One region of the Exiguobacterium sp. s26 genome, then DNA from elsewhere that is predicted to be linked to it. Evidence: riboswitches for the same ligand, from Rfam matches in the RefSeq annotation. Region 1 holds a riboswitch; the other holds the start of a gene.

Region 1 (16,115 bases):
TACGTCAATTCACTGCCTTCGTCTGCGACGATGATCGTGTGGTGATAGAGCGCGCCGTTCGCTTGTTCCATCGTGAAGATGGCTTGGAGCGGGTCTTTCAACTGAACGTTCTTCGGTACGTATAAGAACGCACCGCCGTTCATGAGGGCAGCGTTCAACGCAGACAAACGTTCTTCGTCCACGCGGACACCTTCCGTCATGAAGTATTTCTCGACGAGGTCCGGATGTTGTTCCATCGCTTCGTTGATGCCCATGAAGAGGACACCTTCTGGCGTCGCAAGTTCGTTGTAGACGACATGACCGTTGCGTTCAACGAGCACGTTTGTACGGTGGTCTCCAAGAAGTGCTTCGATTTCAGGCGTCAAGCCGTCATGCTTCGTGAGCTCGACGTCTCCAGAGACGAAGTCCCATTTATCAATCTTGATCTTTTCAACTTTTGGCAAGGCGAGAGTCGGCGCAAGTTCTGCTGCTTCTTTGCGACGGTTGACCATCCATGAAGGTCCACCGAGCGCCTCTGCACGTGCCGCTACTGCTTGTGCATCCAATTCAAATTGTACGGTCATCGTACAGCCTCCTTACGCTTCTGTGTCTACTGTCATTCCAAGATCTTGCTTCACCCAGTCGTAACCTTCTGCTTCGAGTCGTTGTGCAAGCTCTTTGCCACCTGACATGACGATTTTTCCGTCCATCATGATGTGAACAAAGTCTGGCTCGATATAGTTGAGGAGACGTTGATAGTGCGTGATGATCAAGCAGCCGAACTCTTCGTTGCGCATTTCGTTGACGCCTTTCGCGACGACTTTGAGCGCATCGATGTCAAGACCTGAGTCAATCTCATCGAGGATGGCGATGTTCGGTTTGATCATCATCATCTGAAGAATCTCGTTACGTTTTTTCTCTCCGCCTGAGAAACCTTCGTTTAAATAGCGGTGTGCCATTGCTGAAGGGATTTCAAGGACGTCCATCTTCGCATCGAGTTCACGGATGAACTTCATGAGCGAGATTTCTTGGCCTTCTTCACGGCGCGAGTTGATTGCTGAACGCAAGAAATCGGCATTCGTGACACCACTGATTTCAGCAGGATACTGCATCGCGAGGAACATTCCGGCTTGCGCGCGCTCGTCGACTTCCATCTCGAGTACGTCTTCACCGTTCAAATCGACGCTTCCGCCTGTTACTTCATACAATGGATGACCCATAAGTGCCGATGCGAGTGTTGATTTACCCGTTCCGTTAGGACCCATGATGGCGTGAATTTCGCCACCTTTAATTTCAAGATTAAGACCTTTGACGATCTCTTTTCCTTCGATTGAGACGCGGAGGTCATCAATTTTCATGTGTGGTACGTTAGACATTCGGATACCCCTTCCGTTTTCTCGCCATTTTTGGCGTAGATTAGATATATTCTAATCTTAATCTAGGCAATTTTTTATTTCAAGCGACTCACCTTATTATTCATTCTCAATAAAACATAAATGTTGAGAATGAGAATATCGGGAAATCAAGACATTATCCAACTTTTTCCTCGGTTAACGCCAAACTTGCTTTCCGTTCTTTCAAGGCGCCGGTGAAGAAGAAGGCGCCACACGCCGTCAATACGGCCAAGCTTCCAAACACTGGCAACGCTGCATTGTCGAATCCATCAAGCAACACTCCTCCGATGACGGGGCCAATCGTCTGACCGAGCGCCGTCAACCCCATCGCCCCGAAATACGTCCCGCGCAGATGGGCCGGTGCCAATTCGTCCGTCAACACGTCCGTCATCGTGAACATGAGCACCTCGCCGACCGTGAAGATGACCATCGCGACGAATAAAATCCACGTCTCGGTCGCGAAGCCGATCAGGAGGAGTCCCGACGACAGCGTGGCGACACCGAAGAAGAGTGACTTGATCGGTGAGACCCGCATCCCGAATCGCATAATCGGATATTGGACGACAAGGACGGTGATCGCATTGACCGTCAATAGATAGGCGAACAAACGCGAGCCGTCACTGAATCCGTCATGGAAAGCGATGAACTGTGGCAACGTCGCATTGAACTGACTATAGCCGATGATGGCAAAAATCATCCCGATGATGACGAAGCGGAACGTCTTATCTTGTTGTAACACACGGAACGTCTCCGTCAAGCGCGGCCGGACTTTGACGCCGTCCCCTTCCTCGAACGGATACTTTCGGAACAGTGTCGAAATGACGAGTCCGTACATCACGTAAACGCCCGTCACGACGAAGAAGGCGCTCTTTGCGCCGGTGAGCGACAAAACGACCGCGAGCAATGGCCCAATCGCCGCCGCGATATTGATTAAAAAGTAGCGGACGTTATAGACGATGACGCGCTGGTCCGGCTGCGTCGTATCGCTGATGAGCGCGCGAGACGCCGGTTCGAGGAACGACCGCGACACACCCATGAGTACCGAAAATATGTAAAACCAAAATAATTCTGTCACGAGCGCGAAGCCGCTGAACGTCAAGGCGTTCAAGACGATGCCGATCAGCATCAACTGTTTGCGCCCGTACCGGTCAGACAGCGTTCCCCCGAAAAAGCTCATGAACAGACCCGATAGCGCCGAGATGGCGAACACCGTCCCGATGACACTCGCCGAGAAACCGAGCGTCGCGAGATAAATCGCAAAAAACGGCATAACAAAAAATGTCGACAGCCGGGCAAAAAATGTGCCAAACAAGACACCCAGCGTCAGCGGATGAATGTGTCGTATGTTCATCCGGATCCCCCCTTTTCCTACATATATGTAGTGTACTTCTATTGGTGAACCAAAACTACTCCAAATAAAAAAGGCCCGGGATAGCCCGGGCCTTGACGAAATTATTGTTTGACCGGTACGACCGCACCTTTGTACTCATCCAAGATCCACTGTTGTGTCTCTTCTGACGTGAGGACTTCAAGGAGTGCTTTGACGCGCTCATCATCTTCGTCGCCTTCACGTGTGACGATCAAGTTGACGTAAGGTGAATCTTCGCCTTCGAGAGCGATTGCGTCTTCGAGTGGGTTGAGGCCGGCATCAATCGCGTAGTTCGTGTTGATCAGGACCGCGTCCCCTTCACCGTTGTTGAACGCTTGCGGGAGAAGTGCCGCTTCGACGTCCGTCTTGAACTCCAAGTTTTTCGGGTTGTCGACGATGTCTGAAACCGTCGCGTCCGTTGTCTTGCCTTCCGCGAGTGTAAGCAAGCCTTCAGATTGAAGCATCGTGAGGATACGTCCGTGGTCAGCGACCGACGAGCTCATGATGATTTCCGCGCCTTCTGGAAGCTCATCGAGTGACGCGTAGTCTTTCGAGTACACACCGATCGGCTCGATGTGAACGCCGCCGGCTGAAGCGAATTTGTAGTCTTTGTTTTCAGCCATTTGCGACTCGAGGTACGGCTCGTGTTGGAAGTAGTTCGCGTCCAACTCCCCGTCTGCGAGCGTCTTGTTCGGGAGGACGTAGTCTTGGAACTTCTTGATTTCGAGCGTATAGCCCTTCTCTTCGTATTCGTCTTGGACGTGCTCTAAAATCTCAGCGTGCGGGACGTTTGATGCGCCGACGACGAGTGTCTTGTCATCGCCTGAACCTGATTCTGAATCCCCACCGCCGCAAGCCGCGAGAATCGTAAGTGCTGAAGCTGCCGTTAAACCGAGTACTGTTTTCCATGATTTCATTATAAAACCCCTCCAAATTTTCTATTTAGATTAAGCAGAACGCTTATCAATTACAGATACGAGTCGATCGCCGATGAACTGAATGACGAAGACGATGACCAAGATTAAGACGGTCGCGACGAACGTGACGTCACTTTGTGAACGCTGGAATCCTTCGAGGAACGCCAAGTTCCCGAGTCCTCCACCGCCGACGACCCCTGCCATCGCCGTGTAACCGACGATCGCGACGATCGTGACCGTGATGCCTGACACGATGGCCGGCAATGCTTCTGGGAACAACACTTTATAGACGATCTGCCATTTTGTCGCACCCATCGACTCAGCCGCCTCGATGACGCCGCGGTCGACTTCGCGAAGCGCGAGCTCGACCATCCGCGCATAGAACGGGGCCGCACCGATGATCAGTGCCGGCAGTGCTGCCGTTGACCCGAGCATCGTCCCGACGACGAGTAACGTGAACGGGATGAGCAAGATAATCAAAATGATGAACGGGATCGACCGGAAGATGTTGACGACCGCGCTGATGACCGTGTAAATCGGACGGTTCTTCATCATGAGCGGCTCGTTTGTGACATATAGGAGCATCCCGAGGGCGAGACCGATGACGAACGTCGCGGCTCCGGCGACGAGCGTCATATAGAGCGTCTCCCACGTCTGTTCTAACATGACTTGCCAATCTACATTAGGAAACATCGCTTTCTACCTCCACTTCCACTGCCTGTGATCGGATTGAGGCGATGGCCCGCTCGACTTCAGCCGGCTCTCCGATCAATTGGATGAATAATGTCCCGAGGGCACCGACTTGTGACTGCGTCACGTTTCCGCCGATGATGTTGAAGCCGATGTCATGCTGCTTCAACACTTCCGACAGAATCGGTTGTTCGGCCGTCTCGTTCAAGAATTTGAGCTTGACGATTTGACCGCTCGGATAACGAGCTTTCAAATGTTCGAACGTGAGCGACATGTCTTCGACCGCGCCGATCTGTTTGACGAACTCTTTCGTGATTGGCTGTTCCGGGTGTTGGAACACGTCGGCGACTTGCCCGGTCTCGACGACCTTTCCGGCCTCCATGACGGCGACACGGTGACAAATCTTTTGGATGACGTGCATCTCATGGGTGATGAGGACGATCGTCAACCCGAGTTTCTTGTTGATGCTGACGAGCAGTTCGAGAATCGAATCCGTCGTCTTCGGGTCGAGTGCGCTCGTCGCTTCATCGCAGAGGAGCACTTCTGGATTCGTAGCGAGCGCACGGGCTATCCCGACTCGCTGCTTTTGGCCGCCCGATAGTTGTGACGGATAGCTGTCTTCTCGTCCGGCGAGGCCGACGAGCTCGACGAGTTCTTGGACGCGGCGTTTGCGCTCGCTCGCCGGTACCCCGATGAGTTCGAGCGGGAAGCTGATATTCTCAGCGACTGTGCGCGACCATAACAAGTTGAAGTGTTGGAACACCATCGAGACGTTTTTACGTACCCCGCGTAGTTCCTTTGGTGTGAGCTTCGTCAGCTCGCTGCCGGCGACCACGATTTCACCGCTTGACGGTGCCTCGAGTCGGTTGAGCAAGCGGATGAGCGTCGACTTCCCCGCACCTGAATATCCGATTATTCCAAAAATTTCGCCGCTTTCGATTGTAAGCGACACATCATCGACCGCCTGGACCCGACCGTTTTTCGTGTCGAACCATTTGGCCACATTGCGTAATTGAATCAATCCATTTCCCTCCTGACAACAAAAAAAGTACGCACGTTTGAGCAAACGTGCGTACTTTATCGTACGGACAACGATTGCTCTCATCTTCCAAGGTTCTCACCTTGCTGGAATTAGCACCATTTCGGATTGCTCCGCGGTTGCTGGGCGTCATAGGGCCAGTCCCTCAGCCTCTCTTGATAAGAGTGGTTGCGTATTCGATTAGCCTTATCATAGCGACATATTATTTTCATGTCAAACTATTTTATGCGAAAAAATAAAAAAGGTGCCATCCGAGGATGACACAGAACGTAGCACCTTGAGTCACTGAAGGACAACCCATAGATGAACCTCTTTTGCCCGATCAGAGCATTCATCCTTATATGGGGGATTTTTACCCAACCATCACTCGGTCTTCGAACGGACCATGCAATTACGCGACCGGTGCCCCGACGCTTGATTTTTTTGGGGGACAATCGAAGGGAAGGTCCACCTGAAATCGCGTAAGCTCATGCAGCGGTTGTTCGAAAACGTCTTGATGACGGGAAAATCTCGTCCTATGTTGTGTTCAAGTAAGATGTTGTAATGAATATATCATTCGTGAACTTTCTGTGTCAACTGATTATTTAAAATTTTCAGATTATTCTAATCATCCTATCTCATTTAACGAAAGATAGGACGTGCTGGACGTTTTGAAACGCGTACAAACGATCGCGAACTTGGCCATTCTCCAGCTTCAATAGCGCCGGGACACTCATAACCTGATATGCCTCGAGCTCGTTCGGGATAAAGTTGGCATCGCGTTTTTCAATCTTCAATTCTGGGTCGACCGCCTCGACGACCGAGAGCATCCGCTCGGCCACGGCGCATGTACCGCACATTGGGGCGTATATATATAAGAATCCGTCTGTCATCATTTTGCTCACCTCTCTTCTAAGTATATGAATCCGGCCCAGTCGGTTCAAAAGTTGTGCTCAAATGGAAAATTCTGAACATTTCAACATTTCTTGTTGACGCTCAGCAGAAAGAGGCATAGTATGGTCATTAACTTTATCGCTTTTGTACATAACAGCAAACCAGTAGAAAAGGACAGGTGAATCCCCAATGACGGAAGAGAAGCTTACCGGAAAACAATTTTTAATGAACGTCTTGAACGGCCTCAGTCTTGCCATTCTCATTGCCCTCATCCCGAGCGCTTTGCTCGGTGAATTAACGAAAGCCATCTTGCCGTATTTTCCGTCCTTGCAGTTCATCTTAGATGCGACGACGATTGCGATGCGCCTCTTACCGGTCATCATCGGTGTCGCCGTCGCCATGCAGTTCGGACGCTCGGCGCTCGAGGCCGGGACGATCGGCATCGCGACCCAGGTCGGAAGTGGCGCCATCCGCATCGAGGAAGGAGCGTTCCTCATGGCCGGAATCGGTGACGTCATCACGGCCGGTGTGACGGCCGCTCTCGCGACGTTCCTCGTCATGCAGTTGTCGCCACGCTTGAAGACATACACGGTGCTCGTCTTGCCGATGACGGTCATCGTCGTCGCTGGAGGTATCGGGGCGTTCCTGCTCACATACATCTCACAAATCACGACGTACGTCGGAACGATCATCATGACGATGACGGAACTGCAGCCAATCGTGATGGGCATGTTGATCGCGATGGCGTTCTCGCTCATCATCGTCTCACCAATCTCCACGGTCGGGATTGCCACAGCGATCAGCCTGTCTGGTGTCGCTGCAGGGGCCGCCAACCTTGGCGTCGTCGCTGCCGGCTTCGGTCTCGCCATCGCTGGCTGGCAGATGAACGCGACCGGAACGTCGATCGCCCACTTCCTCGGCTCACCGAAGATTCAAATGGCGAACTTCGTCCGTCGTCCGATCATGATGTTGCCGGTACTCGCCAATGCGGCCATCCTTGGAGCGCTCGCAGGTATCCTTCGGATTGAAGGCACGCCAATCAGTGCCGGATTCGGCGTCTCGGGTCTAATCGGTCCGGTCAACGCCTTGCATTTGATGCCGGGAGGATTCGCGCTCTGGAACGTCATGCTTGTCGTCGTCTTGTTCGGGCTCATCCCAATCGCACTCGGGATTCTGTTCTATCGTTTGTTCAACCGGACGTCGCTCATCGAGCCTGATCATTACCGTCTCGACTTCGATTAATCAAAAAGACCCGGCTTCTCGTAAAGAGAAACCGGGTTTTGTTTAGCCTTGAATCATCGCTTCGTATTCTTCGGCTGACATGAGCTTGTCGACGTCTGACGCGTCGTTCAACTCGACTTCGATCATCCAAGCGCCTTCGAACGGTGCTTCGTTGACGAGTTCTGGTGAATCGGCAAGTGATTCGTTCACTGCTGTGATTTTCCCAGAGATCGGTGCGTAAAGCTCTGATACGGTCTTGACCGATTCAACCGAACCGAATGGCTCATCGAGTAAGATCGTGCCACCGACTTCAGGAAGTTCGACAAAGACGATATCCCCTAGTTCGCTTTGTGCGAAATCCGTGATCCCGATGCGGGCGACGCTTCCGTTCACTTCCACCCATTCGTGCTCTTTTGAATAACGTAGATTGGCAGGTACTTTGCTCATCTTAACTTCCCCCTCAAATGAATTAGACTCACACGAGTATTATAGCACTTCGCCCCAAACGTCTGTAAACGACTTTTCTGAAAATCCGACAGTTGATTTTTGACCATCTGTCACGAGTGGGCGCTTTAAAAGCATACCATTGCTCGCAAGAAGCTCGAGTTGTTCGTCTTCTGATAGATTTGGTAGCTTGTCTTTAATGCCTTCGTTCCGATACACTTGTCCGCTCGTATTGAAGAATTTTTTAAGCGGGAGACCCGACTGTTTCCATAGTTCAGCCAACTCGTCTTTCGACGGCGTCGCCTCGACGATATGGATATATGTATAGTCGATGCCGTTCTCTTTCAACCACTTCTCTGCTTTTTTACACGTACTGCATGGCGGATAGCCATATAGTGTCACCATGTTCATCACCTCTCCTGTTACTGTAGCATATTCCGATTCGTCGGTTCATGTTTCAAGCAAGCGCACAATCTCTTGCTTGAGCGCCGGATTGACCGAGTGGTGCGCCTCGATGTGGCGGAGGATGGCTGCGGCCGCCTCGACCGATTTTCCGTAACCGGGTAACCACTCCTGTAGACGTGCGACGAGCTCCGGATGTGTCCCTTCGACCCGTCGCGTCGGGTTGAAGGGGTCGCTCGTCTCCCCGTACGCGATTAACACGTTGTTGACAGCCGCGACTTGAATGAGTTCGAAGCCAGCGAGCTGTTCACCGCGCCGTTCCCGGAGCAGTCCGACGTATAGGTTCGTCAGTGCCTCCTCGTAGCGATGTGCGGCGTCTGAAGGGCGTGTGACAAGCTTCGGCGTCGCAAACGTGTCGAGCGCCTCGTCACGTTGCCAGACGACACGCCCCGGTGTATAAGCGATTCCAGGCATCTCTACGATCTCGAACACGGCGAACTCGGCGTAAATGCCGTCCTCATACATGACCTTGTGCCCGTCTTTCGTGTTTTGGAACTGGTACGCCAACGGCTCGACCGCGAGCCAGTCCAAATTGTCGATGAAGCGGGCCTTATGCCCGTCCTCGACGATCAAAAAGAAATCGAGGTCCGAATAGTCGTCGAGCCGATCCATCTCAAGTCCAATTGAACCGAGCGCGAGGAGCATGAGCGTGCCCTCATGCTTGGCGACCGAGCGGCCGATTGCATCCATCCGTTCTAATAAGTCATCTCGTTTCATGCGTATCCCCTCCTTCGTCCATTGTATCGTCCGCAGACAGGAAAAAGAAAGGGCCGACCGCGTCCGGCCACCCTTTCTCTCGCTTGCTTATACGATGAACTTGTTCGCTTTGATGAGGCTCGCTGCGACTTCGCGCTTCGTGCCGATGACGTTGATCGGCTGATAGCGGCTGAACTTCTTCATCGCCGACAAGAGCATGCGCTGCTCGTCGCCCGATGCGGCCGCATACAAGACTTCTTTCGCCATGAGTTCGACTTGCTTGAACACTTGCTCGGCGAAGATTTCTGTATAGCGGACTTTCTGCTGGTTCTTCTCAGCGCCTGTACGGGCGATGGCTTTCTCCGTCCGCGCGATGGCCGCTTCAAGCGCATAGATGGCGCTGATGATGTCGGCAATCTTCGCGAGAATCTCTTGTTCGTTCTGGAGGGCCTGCTGATATTTCTGGACGGCCGTTCCGGCGATCATCAAGTTGATTTTCTTCATGTTCGACAGAAGCATCTTCTCACGTGCGAGCGGCGACCCGTCAAGCTCTTGTGGCATGTAGCTCATGAGCTCTTTCTGGAGCTTCTGTGCTTCGGCGAGAAGCGGCAAGTCGCCTTTCATCGCTTTCTTAAGGAGCGTGCTCGGTACGATCAAGCGGTTGATTTCGTTCGTTCCTTCGAAGATGCGGTTGATGCGTGAGTCACGGTACAAGTTCTCGACTTCATATTCAGTCATGAAGCCGTAGCCGCCGTGGATTTGAACCGCTTCGTCGACGACGTAGTCAAACGTCTCCGAGGCGAACACTTTGTTGAGTGAACATTCAATCGCGTATTCGGCGATGGCTTGGGCAACTTTCGAACCGTCGCGCATGTTGTCGTCGCCTAGCGCGTCGAGGCTGTCTTGGAACAGACCGCCCGTCCGGTAGACCGAGCTCTCCATCGCATAAATGTTCGCAGCCATCGTCGCAAGTTTCTCTTGGATGAGCGGGAACTGACTGATCGGTGTCTTGAACTGTTTGCGCTCGTTCGCGTACTGGACCGAAAGATCGAACGCACGTTTCGACGAACCGACCGCACCGACCGCAAGTTTGTAACGACCGACGTTCAAGATGTTGAAGGCGATGACGTGGCCTTTGCCGATTTCTCCGAGGAGGTTGTCGACTGGGACTTCGACGTCTTCTAAGATGAGCGTCCGTGTCGATGAGCCTTTGATGCCCATCTTCTGTTCTTCGGCGCCTGTCGAGACACCTTTGAATTCACGCTCGACGATGAAGGCGCTGAACTTGTCGCCGTCGATTTTCGCGTAGACGACGAACACGTTCGCGAAACCAGCGTTCGTGATCCATTGTTTCTCCCCGTTCAAGACGTAGTGTGTGCCGGCTTCGTTCAAGACGGCCGTCGCTTTCGCACCGAGCGCGTCCGAGCCTGAGCCTGGCTCTGTGAGCGCGTAGGCGGCAATCCATTCGCCAGTTGCGAGTTTCGGCAAGTACTTATGCTTTTGCTCTTCTGTCCCGAAGAAGACAATCGGGAGCGTCCCGATGCCGACGTGGGCGCCGTAGCTGAGGGCGAATGAACGCGCTTTGGCGAATCGCTCTGTGATGATCGATGACGAGATTTTATCGAGCTGATAACCGCCATACTCTTCTGGCACGTCCGCGCCGAGGAGGCCGAGCTCGCCCGCTTCTTTCAACAGTTCGACCGAGAGATCGAACTCGTGTTTCTCGATGCGTCCAAGGACAGGCATGACACGGTCGTCGACGAAGCTCGCCGTCGTGTCGCCAATCATTTTGTGCTCATCTGAGAAGTCTTCCGGTGTGAACAAACGATCCGCGTCGAGTGCGTCGATGACGAAGCTACCGCCTTTAATCAATTCGTGTTCTGTACGTTCCATTGTCAATTCCCCCTTATAGTAATTCGAAGACGCCAGCAGCACCCATACCGCCACCGATGCACATCGTCACAACCCCATACTTTTCATTGCGTCGTTTCATCTCATGCAAGATCGAGACCGCGAGTTTCGCGCCCGTGCAACCGAGCGGATGCCCGAGAGCGATCGCGCCGCCATTGACGTTCACTTTCGACGGGTCGATCCCGAGTTCACGGATGACGCCGAGCGATTGGCTCGCGAACGCCTCGTTCAATTCGAACAATCCGACTTCTTCAAGCTTCACGCCGGCCATCTCGAGCGCTTTCGGAATGGCGACGACTGGCCCGATTCCCATCACTTCCGGACGGACACCACCGACCGCGAACGAGAGGAATTTCGCCATCGGTTTCAAGCCTTGACGTTCGGCTTCTTCGCGCTCCATGACGAGCACGGCCGCTGCGCCGTCTGACACTTGTGACGCGTTCCCCGCCGTCACTGAGCCCTTAATTTTAAACGCCGGACGCAGTTTACCGAGCGCCTCGAGCGTCGAGTCGGCACGGACGCCTTCGTCATGTTTGACGACGAATTCACGTTCCGCGACTTTCCCGTCTTCGCCGAGCACTTGCTCGACGACCGTGACCGGGACGATCTCTTCTTCGAACTTGCCGCCCGCAATCGCCGCCGCCGCTTTTTGGTGGCTGTCGATCGCGAACAGATCTTGGTCTTCGCGCGAGATGTTATATTCGGCCGCGACACGTTCTGCCGTGTGGCCCATGCTCATATAGTATTCCGGTGCCGTCTCCATGATCGTCGGGTTCGGACGGATGACGTGTCCGCCCATTGGGACGAGACTCATCGATTCCATACCGCCGGCGATGACCGCCGTCGCTTGGCCGATCATGATTTTCGCTGCCGCGTCGGCGATGGCTTGGAGGCCTGACGAGCAATAACGGTTGATCGTGATGGCTGGTACTTCGTGCGACAAGCCGCCCCGGACGGCCGCGTAGCGGGCGATGTTCATCCCTTGTTCCGCTTCCGGCATGGCGCATCCCATGATGACGTCGTCGATTGGTCCCGTGTAGCCAGACCGCTCGAGCGTCGCTTTAATCGCATGACCCGCGAGTTCGTCCGAGCGAACATTTCGGAACGAACCGCGTTTTGCTTTTCCGACCGGCGTTCGTGCGCCGGCCACGATGACTGCTTCTCTCATCTGTTAAGTCCCCCTTTTGTCAGTTCCGAAGTGGCTTGCCTTTGACGAGCATATGTTGCATCCGTTGCTGCGATTTTGGTTCCCCGATGAGGCTTAGGAACGCCTCGCGCTCGATGTCGAGGAAGTACTGCTCGTCGACCATCGTACCGTATGCCAAATCGCCGCCGCTGATGACGTGGGCAAGTTTTTTCGCAATCTTCAAATCGTGTTCAGAGATATAGCCACCGTAGAACATCTCGTACGCCGCGAGTTCGAGCGTCGCTTTCCCCGTTCGACCGACGACCGGCAACTTCTCACGAACCGGTGCCGTATAGCCGTCAGCGAGACCGAGTACCGTCTGTTTCGCATCGAACGTCAAGTGGTCGCGGTTCATCGAGATGCCGTCGATCGGACGGTGATAGCCGAGCGCTTTCGCGTCATAGGCCGATTTCGATACTTTCGCCATGGCAATGTTTTCGAACGTCTGTTGCGCCGCTTTCTCGATGTTTTGCATCGACTTCGGCGTCTGCTCGAGGAGTCGACGGTACGTGTTGACGTTTCCGCCCCCACCTGGGATGAGGCCGACACCGACTTCGACGAGACCCATATATGTCTCGAGCGCCGCCTGCATGCGTGCGGCCGGCAAGCTGATTTCTGTCCCACCGCCGAGCGTCATGCCGTAAGGCGCGACGACGACCGGGCGACCCGCATAGCGAATCTTCTGGACGACTTGTTGGAACTTGTTGATGATCCAGTCGAGCTCGTACCAGTTCTCGTCTTCCGCTTCCATGAGCATCATCGCGAGGTTGGCGCCGACACAGAAGTTCTTGCCGTCGTTGGCGAGGACGAGTCCTTTGAAGTCTGTCTCGACGAGGTCGATTGACTGTTCAATCATCTGCATGATATCGACACCGATCGCATTGTTCGGTGACGTGAACTCGAGAGCGACGACGTCGTCTCCGATATCGATGAGGCGGGCCCCACCGTTCTCGAGCACGATGCCGTTCGACTTGGCGAGCGGCGCGAGTTTCACTTCTTTCGGGTTGACGGTCTTCTCAACGTACGTCTGTGACGCTTGGTCGTAATACTGGTCTCCCTTATAGAAAGATGTGTGTCCGGCAGCGAGCATCTCGTCGATCCACGCCGGGACGTCATAACCTTCCGCTTTCATGCGGGCGACCGATTTCTCGACACCGAGTGCGTCCCACGTCTCGAACGGTCCGAACTTCCAGCCGAAGCCCCACTTCATCGCGTCATCGATAGCGACGATCGAATCACTGATTTCGCCTGTGAGACGAGCCGAGTAGACGAGTGTCTTCGCCGTGACCGGCCAGAGCAGTTGTCCGATGCGTCCTTTGTTCAAGATGGCACCTTTCAACTTCGCTTTCGAGCCCGGGAGCGATTTGATTTGATCGAGCTCTGGGCCTGTAATCGCTTTCAATTGCTCGTACTCGAATGTGTGAAGGTTGAGTTCTTGGATGACTCTGCCGTCTTTCTTATAGAAGCCTTGTCCGGCCTTTTGACCGATCCAGCCCTTCTCGACGAGCGTCTTCATTTCAGTTGGGACGTCGAACGTGTCCTTCTCTTCACCTGCGTCGAGTGTCTCATAGACGTTACCAGCGACGTGGACGAACGTATCGATGCCGACGACGTCGAGCGTACGGAATGTCGCCGATTTTGGCCGGCCGATGAGCGGTCCGGTGATCGAGTCCATCTCGCCAATCGAGGCGTTCTGCTTGAGCATCTCTTCGAACGTGACGAGGAGTCCGTACGTACCGATGCGGTTACCGATGAAGTTCGGTATGTCTTTCGCCTCGACGACGCCTTTCCCGAGACGGTCCTCCGCGAAGCGGGCCATGAAATCGATGACCGGACGTGCCGTCTGCTCCGTCGGGATGAGTTCGAGCAGTTTCAAATAACGTGGCGGGTTGAAGAAGTGTGTTCCGAGGAAACGTGTCTTCAAGCCTTCCGGCAATACGCTCGCCATCGCCTCGATCGAGATACCAGACGTGTTCGAGCTGAGAATCGCATCTTCACGGATGTAAGGTGCGATTTTTTCGAACAGCTGTTGTTTCACGTCGAGCCGTTCGACGACGACCTCGATGACCCAGTCCGCTTCCTTCAAGCGCTCGAGATCATCTTCTAAGTTCCCCACGTCGATGAAGTTCAAGTGCTCCGCTGTCGCGAGTGGTGCCGGGTTTTGTTTCAATAGCTTCTGACGGTTCTCGGAAGCGATGCGGTTCCGCACTTCTGGTGATTCGAGCGTGAGCCCTTTCGCTTCTTCTTTCGCCGTCAATTCACGTGGTACGATGTCGAGCATGAGCGAACGAATCCCCGCGTTCGCCAAGTGAGCCGCAATCCCCGCCCCCATTACTCCTGAACCGATGACGACCGCAAAACGGATATTGCTCGTCAAACGGAGGTCGGCTGATTGTTCGATGTGACTCGTCATATTGTTCCCCCCTCAATGAGAATGAATAGTGATTCATTTCAAGCGTAAAAAAAATCGCAATCACCATCGTGTTTACTCTTCTATCATAAATGAATGACAATTCATCCGCAAGCGTTCATTTTTCAAATTCGTTCCAATTTCACTGAGGACGATTTATTTCTCGGTCACTGTGGTATAGACACAAAGAGTCAATTTTAGAAAGGGGAATGTATACATGAGTGATAATCGTTTAAACACAGTGGGGAACCGACATGATTTTGAATCGTTCAAGAAGGACGGCCAAGAGCAGGCCCATCAACCGGGGATCGACTCGAAGATGGAGCCGTTCCCGATCTATGAGCGTGAAGGCTATAAAGGAAGCGATAAACTAAAAGATAAAGTGGCCATCATCACAGGCGGCGACTCGGGAATCGGGAAATCGGTCGCCATCTTCTTCGCCCACGAAGGCGCGAACACGGTCATCGTCTATAAAGATCAAAACGAGCTCGAGGATGCCGAGGCGACGAAAGAGCGCATCGAGGAACTCGGCCAAGCCTGTCTGTTGCTACAAGGGGACATCGGCGACTCGGCCTTCTGCCAAGACGTCGTCAAACAGACGCTTGAGACGTTCGGACATTTGGACATCCTCGTCAACAATGCCGCCGAGCAACATCCGCAGGAGTCGCTCCTCGACATCTCGGACGACCAGCTCGAGCAGACGTTCCGCACGAACATCTTCAGCATGTTCTATTTGACGAAAGCCGCCCTTCCATACTTGAACGAAGGCGCGAGCATCATCAATACGACGTCAATCACGGCGTATGAAGGTAACGACCAATTGATCGACTATGCGTCGACGAAAGGTGCGATCACGGCGTTCACGCGTTCGCTCGCCAAGAACTTGGCCGAGAAGAAAATTCGCGTCAACGGCGTCGCACCAGGTCCGATTTGGACGCCGCTCATCCCAGCGACGTTCCCGGCAGAAAAAGTCGCCTCGTTCGGTGACTCGGCCGAGATGAAACGTCCGGGCCAACCAGCGGAACTCGCCCCGGCTTACGTCTATCTCGCGAGCGACGACTCGACGTACGTCAGCGGGCAGGTCATGCACGTCAACGGTGGTACGGTCATCAACGGATAATATTGTCGCAGGCCCAGTGTTTAGTCACTGGGTCTTTTGTATGGAAAATTCATCCATCCTATGTTAGCGTAATTTGCAGGCGTTAGCTTGTCATTTAGACGACAGAAAGGAGCCAATGATGGATGATTCATTATCGATTGACACAAGATGATTTTTTCACGTTACAAAAGAACTTCATCGAAAACTCGGTTCCCGATAAACGAAAATCTATACTTGTCACGCTCGTACTCATGTTACTGACCGCCTTTTACGGATTTGCCCTCGCGATTGGCTTTTTACCGCAAACGCTTTCCGCCCCTGTCATCATCGCACTCGCCGTCAGTGCCGCTGTGGTGCCGGCGCTACTCTTATTCCCTCTCTTCAAGAAAGTGTATTCCACGATGAGGTTGAGACAGTTGCGATCC
Region 2 (16,115 bases), on a different contig from region 1:
GGCGGCGGCGATAGACGAACGAACTGATGCCGTATTCCTCCGTCTCTGGTGTGTGTGTCTCGGCCTCTAGTTCTTGAATCCAGCCGGCGGCGTGCATCGCCTGCTCGAAATCGAAAAGATTGACGTCCAACAGCTCCGTCAACTCCACGTTCGCGTAAACTGACGTCAACAGTTTGGCGGTTGGATTGAGCGCCTTCAACAGCCCGGCCATCTCACCGAGTTCTGTCTCGGTCACGCGGTCCGCCTTGTTCAAGACGATGATGTCCGCGAACTCGATTTGGTCGACAAGCAGGTCGACGACCTCGCGGACGTCCGTCTCATCGATGGCCTGCTTCCGTTCATGAAGCGACTCGCCCGAGTTGAAATCTTTCAAGAACCGATACGCATCGACGACCGTCACCATCGCATCGATATAGACACGGCTCGTCAAGTCGATGCCAAGGGCGTCATCGGCGTATGTAAACGTTTGAGCGACCGGAATCGGTTCTGAGATGCCAGATGACTCGATGATAATCCCGTCGAGCTCACGGTCGTTCGTGATGTCCTGTACCGCTTCGAGCAGGTCCTCACGGAGCGTGCAACAGATGCAGCCGTTCGATAGCTCGACCAATTTTTCGTCCGTCCGCGAGAAACCGTTCTGCTCGATCAATCGTTCGTCGATGTTCAACTCGCTCATGTCGTTGACGATGACCGCATATTTCTTGCCGGACCGATTGTTCAACAGATGATTCATCAACGTCGTCTTGCCGCTCCCTAAATAACCGGACAGCACCGTGATTGGAATTCGTTTCATGTATCTTCACTCCTAAATCGTAATCATTACTCTTTAGATAATGACGGGTCACCTTTGTCTTGTCAAGAAAAAACACGCCCGTTCCCGGACGTGTTCCTTTCCCTATTCTTCCAACGCCTTGCGTTCCGCCTCGGAGCGGGGATACGTGTTCGCTTGCCACTCGGCCCGATAAATCGAATCGAGTTGCGTCAGACCGACCTCATCCTCATCCTTATCGGCATCGACACTCGGGGCCTCATCCCAGCGCGGATTCAAATACGTGTGGTCGTCTTCCTGGTTCGAATCCAATAGTTTTTGAATCCCGACCCGGGCCACTGCCGCGAGTGCCAAACCGATGCCTGCACGAACGAGCAATCGCTTCACCATCTCTTTACCTCCTTATCGTCCAAACCGATAGAGCGGCATCCCTTTCACGTCTGTATCGATTTTAAAGACCGACCCCGCGTCCGGATGGGCTTTGAGTGCCTCGTCATCCATTCCTTCACGAGCCGTCGTGATGGCGAGTTGGTTCAAGTCGTCACCGACGAAACAGCACGATGTGACGTTCGGGGCCGGCACGAGCACCTCGAGCACTTTTTCACCCGTCTCCGGGTTCCAGCGCGAGACGCGGCCGCCGGCGAAGTGTGCAATCCATAAGAACCCTTCCTCATCGGACGTCATGCCGTCCGGGAATCCTTCCTCGACGGTGAAATCGATGATGGCCTCCCCTTCGCCGAGCGTACCCGTCTTCAAGTCAAAGGCGTATTTACGGACCGTCTCGGTCGGTGTATCGATATGATAGAACGTCGAATGGTCGGGTGACCATGTCAGTCCGTTCGATAATGTCAACTCGCTCAACATGACCTCGGTCGTGCCGTCGCGATTCAGGCGGTATAGTGTCGCTTGTTCCGCCTCGTCTTCAAGATGGAGCGTGCCGGCGAAGATGCGTCCGTACGGGTCGGCTTTCCCGTCATTGAAGCGGAGCTTTCCTTCCGGGTCGTCGAGTTCGACGATTTTATCGAGCTCTTTTGACGTCTCGTCCCACTCATAAATCCCGTCTTTCAAGCCGACGACGACGCCGTCCGTCACTTTCGGGACCGCGAACCCGATCTGTTGTCCCATATCGAACGACGACAATTCATCTTCCTTCTCATCGTACCACCAAAGTGTATGTCCCTCGATATCGACCCAATAGAAGCGTTTCAGTTCCGCATCCCAACACGGGCCTTCCCCAAGCGTATTTCGAACTCGAATCCATAACGCAGCGTTTACTGTCTCCATTGAATTGCCTCCACTCTCTACATTGATTTCAAGTGACTATTCCCTGAGGGGGCAATCTCTATTCAACATTTCCCAAAATAGCAACCGCTCGGAAGAAAAATATTGAACCGGGCCGGCATCCTTCTAGGGCAGAAGACAAAAAAACTCCTTGAATCATGAGATTCAAGGAGTCCCTGTCATTTTGCGCCTTCGACATTCATATGCTTGCTGCGCAACTGGCCACAGGCCGCATCGATATCAGTCCCGTGCTCGAGACGGACACCGGTATTGATGCCCCGCTTCTTCAAGACGTCATAAAACGCCATGATGTCCTCAGACGTGCTCCGCTCATACTGAATATGCTCGTTGACCGGATTGTACGGAATCAAGTTGACGTATGACTTGTCTTTAATATCGTCAATCAAGTCGGCGAGTTCCTCGGCGTGCTCCGGCAAATCGTTCACTTTCGATAAGAGAATATATTCGAACGTGATGCGTTTGTTCGTCTTCTCGACGTAATAACGGATGGCCGGCATGAGCTTGTCGAGCGGGAACGCCCGGTTGATTTTCATGATTTGCGTCCGCAACGCATCGTTCGGGGCGTGGAGTGACAGCGCCAAATTGATGCGAAGATCGAGGTCCGCGAATTTGTAAATCTTGTCGGCGAGACCGCTCGTCGACACGTTGATTTTACGCGGTGCGATGGCGAGTCCGCGTTCGTCTTTGACGACACGGAGGAAATCGACCAAGTTATCGAAGTTATCGAACGGTTCCCCGATTCCCATGACGACGATATGACTGACGCGGGCACCTTCCCCGACCTCGTCCAAATAATGTTGCACGGTCATGATCTGTTCGACGACTTCGCCGGCCGTCAAATCGCGCGTCTTCTTCAAGAGACCGCTCGCACAGAAGCTACAGCCGATGTTGCAGCCGACTTGCGTCGTCACACAGACCGAACGTCCGTATTTGTGACGCATGAGCACCGTCTCGATATAGTGTCCGTCATGCAGTTTAAGTAAAAATTTGACCGTCCCGTCGCCCGCTTCTTGTTTGACGAACAGGTCTTGCGTCGAGATGACGTATTCGGCGGCGAGCGCCTCACGTACCTCGGCCCGTACCGAGATGTCCTCGATGTGCTTGACTCGGTCGATATAGAGCGAGTCCCAGATTTGTCTAGCGTGGAAGGCGCTGTATCCCCAAGAGACGCACGCTTCCGTCAGCTGATCGAATGTCAGCCCGTATATAGATGGTTTCATTGCTATCTGTCCTTTCTTCAATCCACATACGTACCATTGTAGCGGACGTGGACGACCGGTGCAACGTTCTTATAACGGTGGGACGGGACGTGTCACGTGACGCTCGAACGCATAGGCGAGACGAATCAAGTCGCGTTCGGCATAGCTCGTCCCGGTGAATGATAGACCGAACGGGGCCCCGCTCGCCTTCAAGCGATACGGGATCGTGACGGTCGGATGGCCGGCTTTCGCCGCCATGTCATAATTGTGGTCATGCGGCAAGACGAGCGCATGAAGTTCCTGCTCGGCCAACAATCGGTCGATGCCGTCCGTCTTGGCGTGATAGACGTCGTCGAGGCGGCGCATCAAATAGGCGTCCTCAATCAAGCGACCCGATTGTTCGTTCGCTTTCTCGAACGTCTTCTGTCCGTGCGGAATCGTCTCCGGATGACTGTTGTTCCAATTAATCAAATCCGACAACGTCTCATACGGGAGCTTCGTCGAGGCGAGATACGCCTCGATTCCGAGCTTGAACTCATGATACAGGATATCCCCTTGGTCGAGCCCTGCTTTCGACGGCAGTTCGACGGTGACGACCTCGATGCCGCTCTGTTTCAGCAATGCGATTGCTTCGTCGTAGAGCACCTGCTCTTCTTCCGACAAATCGGTCTTGACGACGCCGACACGCATCCCGACTGCTTGCCGCTCATCGAGACAAGTCCGGTAAGGCGGACCGGCCGGAAGATGCGCCGTCGCTGGGTCAGCGGGATCTTCCCCGACCATCGCCTCAAGGGCGAGCACCGCATCCCGGAGTGTCCGTGCCATCGGGCCGGCCGTGTCTTGCGACCGGGAGATCGGGATGATGCCGCTGCGGCTAATCAACCCGACGGTCGGTTTGATACCAACGATTCCGTTATGGACGCTCGGGTGGATAATCGAGCCGCTCGTCTCGCTGCCGACGGCGAGCAACGTCAAGTTGGCCGCGACCGCTGACGCCGAACCTGAACTCGACCCTCCGACATCGAGCTTGTCCCCATATGGATTGAGCGTCTGGCCACCGACCCCACTCCAGCCGTTCGGCATGCCCTCGGTCAAAAAGTTGGCCCATTCGGACAAGTTCGCTTTCCCGAGGATGATGGCCCCGCTCGCGCGCAGGCTTTGGACGAGATGGGCGTCCCGGCCGGCGAAGTGATGCGCGAGGGCGACGGCCCCGGCCGTCGTCTTCATCAATCCGGCCGTCTCGACATTGTCTTTAATCAACACCGGGATGCCGAGCAACGGCAAGCGGTCACCTCGTCGAAACGCCCGGTCGGCCGCCTCGGCCTCGAACAAGGCGTCCGGGTTCACTTGAATGACCGCTCTCAGCTTATCGTTCAACTGGGCGATTCGAGTCAAATAATAGGCCGTCACGTCACGCGCCGTGAACGTTCCTTCTTTATATCCGCGATGGGCGGTCTCGATATCGAGTTCGAAACATGTGTTTGGTTCAGTCATATAGATTCCTCCTTTGGTCACTCGATGGTATTCGCTATCGCCACATGATTTCCTGTTTTCGTTCGCCAACGAATATGTAACTTGGTACACTGAAAGAAAAGGGAGGTTACTATGAACCGTTCGTACGTTCTCGTCTTATTGTCCGTCTTTGCCTTGTTCTTCTTACAGCTATATGCCGGGGACGCTCCGTATACGCTACCGCTCTCCATCGTCCTCGTCATCTTGATTCTCGGCGCCACCTTGGTCCAACTTCGACGCAAACCAAACCGTTGACGCCGCTTCAAATCTGATGGTATGATGCTCTCACCAACTACATATCGATATCTCGAGTGAACGAGAGACCTGGCTCTATGACTTCACAGCAACCTGCTTCGGCAAGGTGCTACTTCCAGCAAGGCAGTTTGCCTTGGCCGATATGACAGAGCGCTCATGTCGATGACATGGGCGCTTTTTTTTGGAAATGAACATGAGGGGGACTTATTAATGGAAAAAGCAACATTCGCAGGCGGCTGTTTTTGGTGCATGGTGACGCCGTTCGAGGAACAACCTGGCATCGAGTCAATCGTATCCGGTTATACGGGAGGTCACGTCAATGACCCGACGTATGAACAAGTGAAGACAGGGACGACGGGACACTATGAGGTCGTCGAGATCACGTTCGACCCGACGCTGTTCGCTTATGAACGACTGCTCGAACTATATTGGATTCAGACCGACCCGACCGATGACGGCGGCCAGTTCCAAGACCGCGGCAGCCAATATGCGCCGGCCATCTTCTATCATACGGAAGACCAACGCGTGAAAGCAGAACAGAGTCGCGACGCGCTCGCGGCGAGCGGACGCTTCAAACAGCCGATTGTCACGAAGATTCTACCGGCCGACACGTTCTATCCGGCCGAGGAATATCATCAAGACTTCCATAAAAAAAATCCGGCCCACTATAAAGAGGACCGGAAGAAATCTGGGCGCGACGCATTCATCGAGCAAGCCTGGTAAACAAAAGACGGGTCGTCTGACCCGTCTTTTTAGCTCTTGGCAATCCCGAGCATGAATCCGGCCACGACGATGAGCCCGATTCCCATAAAGACGAAGACCCGTTCTTTCGTCGTCTTCTCTTCTTTCAATAGATAAATCCCGCCGAGCGTCGCCACGACGACGTTCAATTGGGACAAGGCGAATGACGTCGCGATGCCGACCTCACCGCTTGACACGAACAGCCCGAAGTTCCCGATCCCCCAAGCGAGACCGGCCAAAATGTTTTTGAACGTCTTCGGGTCGAACTTCTTCACATCTTTCTCACGCAGGCTGAACAAGAGCGCCGCGACGAACATCCCGACCGACTGCGGCAAGATGGCCGTGATGCCGTCGACCTCGAAATAGTTCGTCAAGACGGCATACGTCACATAACCGATACTCGACACGAGCAGGACGAGCAAACCTTTCTTCAAGGCGCCGCTGCTATCGCCATCTTTTTGTTGTTGGTATGACGTCAGTGCCGCCCCGATGATAATCAACACGAGCGCAGAAAAGCCGAGCCACAACTCGGTCGTCGTCTTCCAATCGCCGAGCACGATGACCCCGAACAACGACGTCCCGACGAGTTGCATCCCGGTGCTGATCGGCATCGCTTTCGATACACTTAAAATTTGGAACGACTGGAACTGTAAATATTGCCCGAGTGCCCAGAACACACCAGATATGAAGCCGGTCACGATTGCGAGCGTCGTGAACTCCGGATTGAAGACGAGTGCGATGATGACCGCCATCACCATCGCCCCAATCGTCGTCCCGATTAACTGTTGAATCGGCTTGCCGCCGACTTTCGAGACGATGAGTGGGATACTCCCCCACATCAAGGCAGGTAAGAGTGCGAGTAAAATCATTTCCATAGATAACACCTGCTTTCGTAGAATAACATTACCCATGATTTTCCCACGTTTACGCCCGATTAAACTTTGTTCAAAAAAATTTAAAAATACCCATTGCCAAATGTTTTACTAGGATGATATAATAATTTTCGAACGGGGCATTAGCTCAGCTGGGAGAGCGCCACGCTGGCAGCGTGGAGGTCAGCGGTTCGAGCCCGCTATGCTCCATTATGGAAGTCACCACTCATTTGAGGGGTGACTTTTTTGCGTCTCCGCCCGGTTTAAGTCACCTGGTAGCGGGTAATGATTGTAAGACATCATTATTCTAAGGGGGACTTACTATGGATCGTGCCTCTGTCGAAGAGACCATTTTAGCCGTCATCGACTGTATGCGGGCAAGCAATCACTGTTTCTCAAAATGTTTACAAGAAGAGGATTTATTGATGGTCGCCGAGTGTATCCGGCTGACGAAAGAATGTTCGGAAGTGTGTGCGCTCGCCTTGAACGCGCTCGAGACCGATTCGGCTTTCACCAAACCGATTGCTGCACTCTGCGCCCAGGTGTGCGACACGTGCGCCGTCGAATGTGGCCGCCATTTGCATGACCATTGCCAACGTTGTTCCGAAGCGTGTCTCCGCTGTGCCGAGGCGTGTCGCAACCTCGTGGCCGCATAATCGCTTTTTAGTCTAACGATATGTTAGACTTTTTTTATACTTGTTTTATGAGAAAGGGACCGATTATGTCACATTCAATTCTTGCCATCGACGTCGAGACGGCCAACCGCGATAGTCGCAGCATCTGCTCTGTCGGCTGGAGCCTACTCGTCGACGGTGAAATCATCGAGACGAACCAACTACTCGTCAATCCAGAAGAAGACTTTGACGCAGGCAATATCCGCGTCCACGGCATCCGGCCGAGCGACGTCTGGGACGCCCCAGCCTTACCCGAGGTGCTTGAACAGCTCTATCCGACGCTGCGGGATGTCGACCTCGTCATGGCGCACAACGCCTCATTCGATATGGGCGCTTTCAAGAAAGCGATCGCCAAATATGATTTATATACGTTTCCGACGATCGAGTACGGCTGTACCGTCAAGCTGTCGCGAAAACTGTATCCTGGACTGCCGAATCACAAGCTGAACACGATGGCGGAATATTTGAACGTCCCGTTCATCCATCACGATGCGGCTGAAGATGCCCGCGTCTGCGCGTTGCTCATGCGCGACATGATGCAGAAGACCGGGATTCATGACCCGCGTGAACTGCACCGCTATACATCGGTCAAGCTCGGGAAGCTCGCCTATTGACCCATAAGCATGCCAGACAGGCCAAGACAATCGTCTTGGCCTGTCACCGTTTAAAGATCCATCTTTTTTGGACGTAATAACTGACGACGAACAAAAGGCTGTCGACGAGCACTTTAATCCACACTTCCCCGTCCCGAAACAACAGGAACAATACATAGACGAGACCGGCCGACAACGCCATCTGCACGCCGACGAGACCGAAGTATTTCGGCATCGCCCGTCTCGCTTTCGAATGGAACACGACTTTTCGGTTGACGATGTAATTGAATAAGGACGAGATGATGCGGGCCAATACCGTCGCAATCAAGACATGGGTCGTCTCGAACCACGGGTTCAATAAAAAGATGAATAAGGCATAGGCGCCGATATCTAATAAGAATGAGGCGACCGAGGATAATGAATAGGCTAAAAACATCCGATAAATCAGAATTGAGTCGATGACCGGCCGAAAATGGGACGAAGCGTTCTCGGCCACATACACGGTTTGAATCGGAATCTGTTGAATCGGGACTTGCCAACGTTTCGTGAACGTCAACATGTTCATCTCGAACTCATAGCGGTTCCCAGGCACATCCAGCAACTGTTCCGCATAGCGCAATGGAACCGCCCGTAGACCGGTTTGGGTATCTTTCAGCCGAAGTCCGCTGCCGACGAGCATGACACCACGGGTCATCTGGTTCCCGAATCGGCTCCGGAACGGAATGTGTGCGCCCGAGAAATCACGGCAACCCATGACCAGATGATGCGGCCGCTGAATACCCGCCTCATATACATGTCTTACATCTTCCGGCAGATGTTGTCCGTCCGCATCGACGGTGATGACACCATGCGTACCGGGGAATCGTTCGACGACGTGACGAATCCCCGTCTTCAACGCCGCACCCTTGCCTTGATTCCGTTCATGGACGAGAACAGTCGTCACCCACTTCCCGACCTCATCGAAGACAGTTTGGGACGTCTCGGCACTTCCATCGTTCACGACGATGACATGGACAAACCCTGTCTCTTTCAGCTCGCGGACAAGTGTGAGAAGCGCTTGATCCGGATTATAGGCCGGAATCACGACGACATACTTATCTAGACGTTCCACGGAATGCATTTGCATCGCCACCCCTCCTTCCCTCCTTCTATACCCAAGACGATGAAAAGTGATTCCTCGGTCCGCGGCAAATAAAAAACACGGTGCCTCGGAGGACACCGTGCCAGATTAACCGATGAAGATGAAGTAAGACGAAGCGAAGTAGACGAGTACGACGAGCACTGACGGCAAGACATAGCGGAACTTCGACGTCACGTCTTTACGAAGGAGCGTATACATGACCAACACCGACAAAATCGTGATGCCGATCGCCGTCACTAAGTGAGACGCAGCCACGTCGGCCAGAATCGAACCGTCTTGGTAAAACGCGTCCGACATGGCGATGATGAGCATGTTGAAGATGTTGCTTCCCAAAATCGAACCGAACGCCAAGTTGACGTTACGAAGTTTCAAGGCGACAAATACCGATACAGCCTCCGGGAGCGAGGTCGTCGCGGCAATCAAGAAGCTACCGACGAAGCTCGAACCGAGACCCGTGACGACGGCGATCTGATCGCCCAATACCGATAGTGCTGTCCCCGCCCCCATGATGACGAGTGCGGCGATGATGAAGCCGATGACCGCACGTTTGACCGTGATCGAACTCGTCGCACTCGCGCCGATTTCTTGTACGGCCTCATGTGCAGCTTCCCGCTCGACGGCAGGTTGTTGCGGGCGCTTGCCGATATAGTAAATCCCGATCCCGTACAATACCGCGATCAACAAGGCGTCAATTCCGATGCCGAGAATCGTGAAATCGATGCGCACGATCAGGGCAATCATCGTGACGAGCGTCAACATGAGACCTAGACCAGCTGTATAGAGATGATCTCGACTCGCCTCATTGAACATGCGCTTCTGACGATAGAAGAGGTCGAACATCGCCAAGATGAAGATGTTGAACAAGTTCGACCCGAGCATGTTACCGATGGCGATATCCGGGTTGTTGATCAAGACAGCCGAGACACTCGTCGTCACTTCCGGCAACGATGTCGCACCCGCCAGCAGCACTGTCCCGACGAGCATCCCGCTCATCGTCGACTTCTCACTGATGACGTCAGCGTAAGTCGAGAGTTTCATGGCGGCATACACGGTGATGGCAGCGGCCAAGATGAAATAAATAAATACCATTTGAATAAATCTCCCCTTTTCGTGAATTCAAAAAGACATTTTTATGGACGCCGAAAAAGCATCCATAAAAAGGTCTTGCGGACTTGGTAAGAAGCTCGATGGACCGAGTGCATTGCACCGTAATGACGACCCATCGACCACAGGTGTGGTCGCTACTCCCCCTCTTATGTTCACGACGAATATATCACGTTACATCTCATTTGACAATCATTTGACCTTTAAATGTGAAATGACGTCATCGACTGGCATCGCCGTCCGGTAAGACAGTTCTTCAATCGCTTGAAGCATCGGGAGCGGTAACGGTTCCCAGAGTCCTCCTTCTTTCAATTGAGCGGACAGGCCGTCAAGCTCCGGTTGATTGACGTCCGTGACGTGACGATAGCCTTCACGCATCGCCTCATGGATCTCATAGGCGGTCTGACAGAGCGTCGACGTCTCTTGGAGCCAGTCCTCTTCATGGAATCCTCGCTGAATGACGTCAAACAGTTTTCCGAGTTTGTCGAACCGCTCGTCGGCGACGCCATAAAACAATAGGTTCAGCTCTGTCTCGAACGATTCGATGAGCGTCGTCGTCTGACTGAACGGTTTGAACGCTTGGAGCAATTCGTGATAATACCACGACTGGTCGCGGAGCGGACGTCTGAAGCGATCCCATACTTGTTTACCGGCAGACTCAACGTCGAGTCGAATCGAACGAAGATTATGTATCTTGTCCGCCGCCAAGAGCGCCACTTCATCGTACTGCATCGTCTGCACGTGCTGAATCGTCATCCGTTTCCGTTCTTCCCATGAAAGGTGCTTCCCGGGTTCGGACACCGCTTCAACGAGTCGTCTCACTTCACTTCCGAACCGTTCTTCGATCTCTTCGGGGGTCGTCAACGTGTCTTCAAGCAAATCATGGAGCAAGCCGGCGGCCACGACCGGGACCGGTTGCCGGTCTTCGACGAGCAACATGGACACGGCGACGGGATGGGTTAAGTAGGGAATATTCGTTCCTTTTCGAAACTGTCCGTCGTGCCGGACGGCCGCGAATCGGAGCGCCTCTTCAATCAACTGGTGCACGGCGATTCCTCCTTCGATGGGTTCATAGAGCGTCCCCATCCTTTACCCATGCCTAGTCCCATCTACTCATTTCGCGTGTTAAAACATAGGGTAATGGTCCCGTTTTTTTCGTTTACGGCTCATAAATCATCTTCTTCGTCATCCCGCCGTCGACGACGAGGTTTTGCCCGTTGACGAAATCGTTCTGTTCATCAATCAAATAAGCGACTGCGCGGACGATATCGTCCGGTTTGCCGACCCGGCCCGACGGATGTTGCGCATGATCGATGTCACGGAGCGACTCGTCCGAGGTGTGAATCCAGCCGGGACTGATCGCATTCACCGTAATCGGACGCTCCGCGAGCGAGACCGCCATCGATTGGGTCAATGACACGATGCCACCTTTTGACGCGCCATACGCTTCCCAATCGGCTTCGTTTTGAAGCGAGCGCGTCGAGGCCAGATTGATGATGCGCCCGTATCCGGCTCCCTCGTTCAACGTCAAGAACGCTTTGGCACAAGCGAACGTTCCGACCAGGTTGACATCAATCACTTGTTTGAACGTCTCGACGTCAAGTTCGGTCATCGGTTTGACGAGTGATGAGACGCCACCATTGTTGATGAGTACATGGGCAACACCGACTTGGCGCTGAATGTCGGCGAACACGCGAGCGATCGCCTCATGGTCACCCAAATCCATCTCATGGAATGTCACGCCATCCAACTGTGGGTCGTCCCCTTTATCGAGTCCGATGACGTGATACGTGTCGCGGAAATGACGTGCCAATTCATAGCCGATGCCTTGGCTGACGCCAGTGATAATCATAATCTGTTTCATATACATCCCTCCTGGAGACTCACATACCCGGATTCGATAGAAACGAGTCCTACCCGTTCGTCCAGAGTCGTTGGTCAGACGTCGTCACGACCGTCGCACCAGCTTCGAGGGCGGCCTCGACTTCTTCAGTCGACGAAATCAATCCACCGGCGAAGACTGGGATTCCCGTCTCCGCTTTCACGGCCCTAATATATTTCGGGACGAGGCCCGGCAACACTTCAATATAGTCCGGTTGCGTCCGTTTAATGAGGCGATAGCTCCGCTCAAGCGAGCTCGAATCGATTAAAAACAGGCGTTGGACCGTTTTGACTTGTTTTTGCTTCGCTTTTAAAATGACGCTGCCTTTCGTCGAGATGATACCGTACGGACGATACGTCTGACAAATATACTCGGTCGCATATTCATCTGCCTTCAAGCCTTGAATCAAGTCAAGATGAACGAAGACGTGTTTGTCGTGGGCCTCCAATAATTGAAACACGGCATCGAGCCGGGCGACGTGCACTTCTAGCAACACACCGACACGGAACGGTCCCGTCACGAACTTCTCGAGGTCCCGCATATCGCGTAAGGCGGGTAAAATGGTTTGACCTTCTATCATATGGACACGTCCCTTTCTGTCAATCATGTCTTCATTATCTGAATAACATGAAGTGGAAATCAAGGTTTACCGATTCAATATAGCGGGAAAATAATTTTAACTTATGCACAGAGAGGAAGTAGCGATATGGTCAATGAAGTGGAAGTACGAATCGAGACACCGACACCGGAGGAACATCAGCGCCTTCGCGTCATCGCCGGGATGCCGAAACGTTCCGACTCGGGGACGGTGAAAGGACTGGCCAATACGTTATATGGCGTCTGTCTATATAAAGATGATCACATGGTCGGGATGGGCCGCGTCGTCGGCGACGGCGGAATGGTGTTCCACCTTGTCGATATCGTCGTCGACCCGGATTGTCAGGGGCTCGGGCTCGGAAAATTGATCGTGGAGCAGTTAATGGACTGGATTTTACAGGAAGCCGACGAGACGGCCATCATCAGCCTGATTGCGGATATCCCGGCCGACGGACTGTACCGTCAATTCGGCTTTGACTATTCGCGCCCGGAATCGGTCGGGATGGAATACCAATGGAATCGAGAATGATTCGTCGACGGGTACGCGTTCCCTATATAGGAGGTGACGTATGGAACTGAATATGATCGTCCTGCTCGGTCTAGCGCTAGCCGTCATCTCCGTACTCAGTCTGATCATCGAACGATTGTTCTTTCCAAGTATTCTTGCCTTTATCGCCATCGGCGTCGCCGTCGGCTTCTTCTGGGGCGGAAACGAGGTCTTTAAAATCGCCGGCGAAATCGGGATTATCCTGTTATTCTTTTTACTCGGTTTGAAGTTTCCGCTCGGAGAGTTGATGAAGCGTCTCAAGCTGGTGTGGAAGGCAGGTGTCCTGGACATCGTGCTCGCTTTTGGGGTCACGATTGGGATTGCCCTGCTGTTCGGACTCGATTTTTCCCAGTCTTTTTTAATCGGTGCCGTCTTGTTTGCGACGAGCTCGTCGATTTCCGCGCGTATGCTTGAGCGGCATGCAGATAAACATGAAGATGTGAAAGAGTTCGTCTTGACGCTTCTCATCTTTGAAGATATCTTCGCCCCGCTCATCTTGACCGTCGCCCCGTTCATCATTCAGGATGAGCCGATCGAGGTGTCTGATATCGGGAAAGTGTTCGCCGGCTTCCTCATCTTCGGTGTGTTACTCTTTATCGGATCGCGTTTCGTCAAGAAACAACCGAAAATCGCCAAACATCTGCTGCGGCAAGACGATGCGAGCATTGGCCTGATTGGCTTGATTCTCTTTTTCGCCGGAATCGGGATGGTGTTCGGACTGTCCGAGATTCTCGGGGCGTTCATCGCCGGCATCATGCTCGCAGGCATTCACGACGTCCGTCCGTTGAAACGGTTGACGGTCCCCGTCCGCGACTTGTTTTTGCCAATCTTCTTCATCTCGTTCGGGATTTCGATCAACCTGGAACAAGGCGTCATCGTCAACACGCTCTTCTTCGTATTGATCGTCTGGGGCGTATTATCGAAATGGATTGTCGGCCGCGTCGGCGGCCGCATGTACGGCCTGACAAGAGTTCAGGCCAACGAGGCCGGCTTCTCGCTAGCTCCACGCGGGGAGTTCTCGATTCTCTTCACCGCCTTATCAAACGGGGCGATCAACTTGTTCGTCGGACTATATATTTTCGTCTCGGCCATCATCGGAATCGTCTTGTTCCGCTTCTCTGAAATTTTAGCCGCTAAGACGGAAGAAAAACTGGAAAAAGTTTTACCTGATGAGAAGAAGGATGATTCAAACAAATAATATAAGATACACAGGACCGATCTTCACACGAAGATCGGTCCTTGCCGTTTAAAATGAAGAGGCTTGTTTGGCTTGTTTCTTCTTCCGCTTTTTGCGCCAGATGAAAAAGGCGATGACTCCGATTAGCAAAATACCGTAAATGACATACGAATATACATCTAAATAGCTCAAAATCGACTCCCAATTCTCGCCGACGCGGATGCCGATATAGATGAGGATCGTATTCCAAATCACCGTCCCCGCTGTACTGAGCAACAAAAATTTCAAGAACGGCATATTCGACATACCGGCCGGGATGGAAATCAAACTCCTGACGACGGGCATCAAGCGGCCGAAGAACACCATCCATCCCCCGTATTTATCGAACCAGGCGTCGGCACGGTGCACGTCGGCGATGTCGAGTCGAATCCATTTTCCGTACCGTTTCGTCCACTTCTCAATCTGCTCGACGTCTAGATACAGTCCGATGCCGTACAATAGGACCGCTCCTAGGATGGCGCCTGCCGTCGCTGCGAAGATGACGAGCGGGACGATCAAATCGGTCTTCACGGCGAAAAAACCGCCGAATAAGAGCACGACCTCCGAAGGAATCGGCGGGAACACGTTCTCAATGAAAATCATGAACGCGATGCCAAAATAACCGAACTGTTCAATGACCTGGATCATCCAGTCTCTCATTTGCTTCACCCTCCAATAGTTCCTACTATACCCGTCACGTCCGGTCAAAAACCGTCGCAACATGTTAAAATGAAGCATTAGAAGGAAAGTGAGGACATGACATGACTGAAATAACGCGTTGCCCATGGTGCGGCACCGACCCGTTGTACGTTCGTTATCACGATGAAGAATGGGGCAAGCCCGTCCATGATGATGTAAAGCATTTCGAATGTTTGACGCTCGAGAGCGCCCAGGCTGGACTCAGCTGGATCACCATCTTACGGAAACGCGAAAATTATCGGGACGCCTATGCCAATTTTGATGTCGTGACCGTCGCCTCGTTCGACGAGACGGATGTGGAACGATTGATGACCAATCCTGGTCTCGTCCGAAACCGTCGTAAAATCGAGGCATCCATCAACAACGCCAAGCGATTCATCGAGATTCAACAAGAGTTCGGGTCGTTCGATGCCTACATTTGGTCATTCGTCGACAACACGGTGATTCACAACGAGTGGGCATCGACCGACGACATCCCAGCCACGACCGAACTGTCCCACCAAGTGAGCAAAGACCTGAAGCGCCGCGGTTTCAAATTTTTGGGACCGACGACCGTCTATGCCCACCTGCAAGCGACGGGCCTCATCAACGACCATCTCACCTCTTGCTTCGCCAAATAATTTGATTATTTGGTCAATCCCTAAACAAAATCGTGCACTTCATTCATTTTTGTGACAAAATTTTGTCATGGTGCAATCCATAGATTTTGAAAGCGTTTTCATTATGAACGAGGGGGATGTTGTATGAACGGTGTATTGATTTCGATTACAGTGTATATGGCGCTCATGGTGTTACTCGGTGTCATCGCCTATCGGCGGACTGAGAGCATCGGCGACTATATGCTCGGAGGACGCGGCCTTGGTCCGGCCGTAGCGGCTTTGTCGGCCGGTGCTTCCGATATGAGTGGTTGGCTATTGATGGGCTTGCCGGGGGCGATGTTCGCGACCGGACTCTCGAGCGGATGGATCGTCATCGGGTTGACGATCGGTGCTTACTTGAACTGGTTGCTCGT

What was found. Region 1 has a riboswitch for S-adenosylmethionine ahead of KNP82_RS01620 (methionine ABC transporter ATP-binding protein). Riboswitches for the same ligand answer to the same signal wherever they lie in the genome.
Region 2: another riboswitch for S-adenosylmethionine. It lies ahead of msrA (peptide-methionine (S)-S-oxide reductase MsrA); the one in region 1 lies ahead of KNP82_RS01620 (methionine ABC transporter ATP-binding protein).

What each region holds. Positions count from the first base shown of each region.
Region 1 is NZ_JACSLS010000001.1:314,959-331,073, reverse strand. It holds gene sufD (Fe-S cluster assembly protein SufD) at 1-563, opposite strand, end outside; gene sufC (Fe-S cluster assembly ATPase SufC) at 576-1,337, opposite strand; gene KNP82_RS01635 (MDR family MFS transporter) at 1,510-2,724, opposite strand; gene KNP82_RS01630 (MetQ/NlpA family ABC transporter substrate-binding protein) at 2,826-3,659, opposite strand; gene KNP82_RS01625 (methionine ABC transporter permease) at 3,690-4,352, opposite strand; gene KNP82_RS01620 (methionine ABC transporter ATP-binding protein) at 4,342-5,370, opposite strand; SAM riboswitch class I at 5,448-5,553, opposite strand; gene KNP82_RS01615 (thioredoxin family protein) at 6,006-6,263, opposite strand; gene KNP82_RS01610 (PTS sugar transporter subunit IIC) at 6,451-7,503, shown strand; gene gcvH (glycine cleavage system protein GcvH) at 7,546-7,929, opposite strand; gene KNP82_RS01600 (arsenate reductase family protein) at 7,969-8,331, opposite strand; gene KNP82_RS01595 (hypothetical protein) at 8,377-9,105, opposite strand; gene KNP82_RS01590 (acyl-CoA dehydrogenase family protein) at 9,193-10,977, opposite strand; gene KNP82_RS01585 (acetyl-CoA C-acetyltransferase) at 10,991-12,163, opposite strand; gene KNP82_RS01580 (3-hydroxyacyl-CoA dehydrogenase/enoyl-CoA hydratase family protein) at 12,183-14,594, opposite strand; gene KNP82_RS01575 (SDR family oxidoreductase) at 14,809-15,711, shown strand; gene KNP82_RS01570 (YcxB family protein) at 15,834-16,115, shown strand, end outside.
Region 2 is NZ_JACSLS010000003.1:269,161-285,275, reverse strand. It holds gene KNP82_RS06235 (GTP-binding protein) at 1-793, opposite strand, end outside; gene KNP82_RS06230 (hypothetical protein) at 896-1,159, opposite strand; gene KNP82_RS06225 (SMP-30/gluconolactonase/LRE family protein) at 1,172-2,053, opposite strand; gene rlmN (dual-specificity RNA methyltransferase RlmN) at 2,230-3,291, opposite strand; gene KNP82_RS06215 (amidase family protein) at 3,361-4,764, opposite strand; gene KNP82_RS06210 (hypothetical protein) at 4,876-5,037, shown strand; SAM riboswitch class I at 5,082-5,183, shown strand; gene msrA (peptide-methionine (S)-S-oxide reductase MsrA) at 5,248-5,760, shown strand; gene KNP82_RS06200 (GRP family sugar transporter) at 5,790-6,653, opposite strand; tRNA gene KNP82_RS06195 (tRNA-Ala) at 6,788-6,860, shown strand; gene KNP82_RS06190 (four-helix bundle copper-binding protein) at 6,974-7,306, shown strand; gene KNP82_RS06185 (3'-5' exonuclease) at 7,372-7,938, shown strand; gene KNP82_RS06180 (bifunctional glycosyltransferase family 2/GtrA family protein) at 7,982-9,043, opposite strand; gene KNP82_RS06175 (sodium:calcium antiporter) at 9,146-10,147, opposite strand; gene KNP82_RS06170 (HD domain-containing protein) at 10,355-11,209, opposite strand; gene KNP82_RS06165 (SDR family NAD(P)-dependent oxidoreductase) at 11,322-12,026, opposite strand; gene KNP82_RS06160 (glycerol-3-phosphate responsive antiterminator) at 12,076-12,624, opposite strand; gene KNP82_RS06155 (GNAT family N-acetyltransferase) at 12,751-13,170, shown strand; gene KNP82_RS06150 (cation:proton antiporter) at 13,211-14,386, shown strand; gene KNP82_RS06145 (DedA family protein) at 14,435-15,064, opposite strand; gene KNP82_RS06140 (DNA-3-methyladenine glycosylase I) at 15,166-15,723, shown strand; gene putP (sodium/proline symporter PutP) at 15,847-16,115, shown strand, end outside.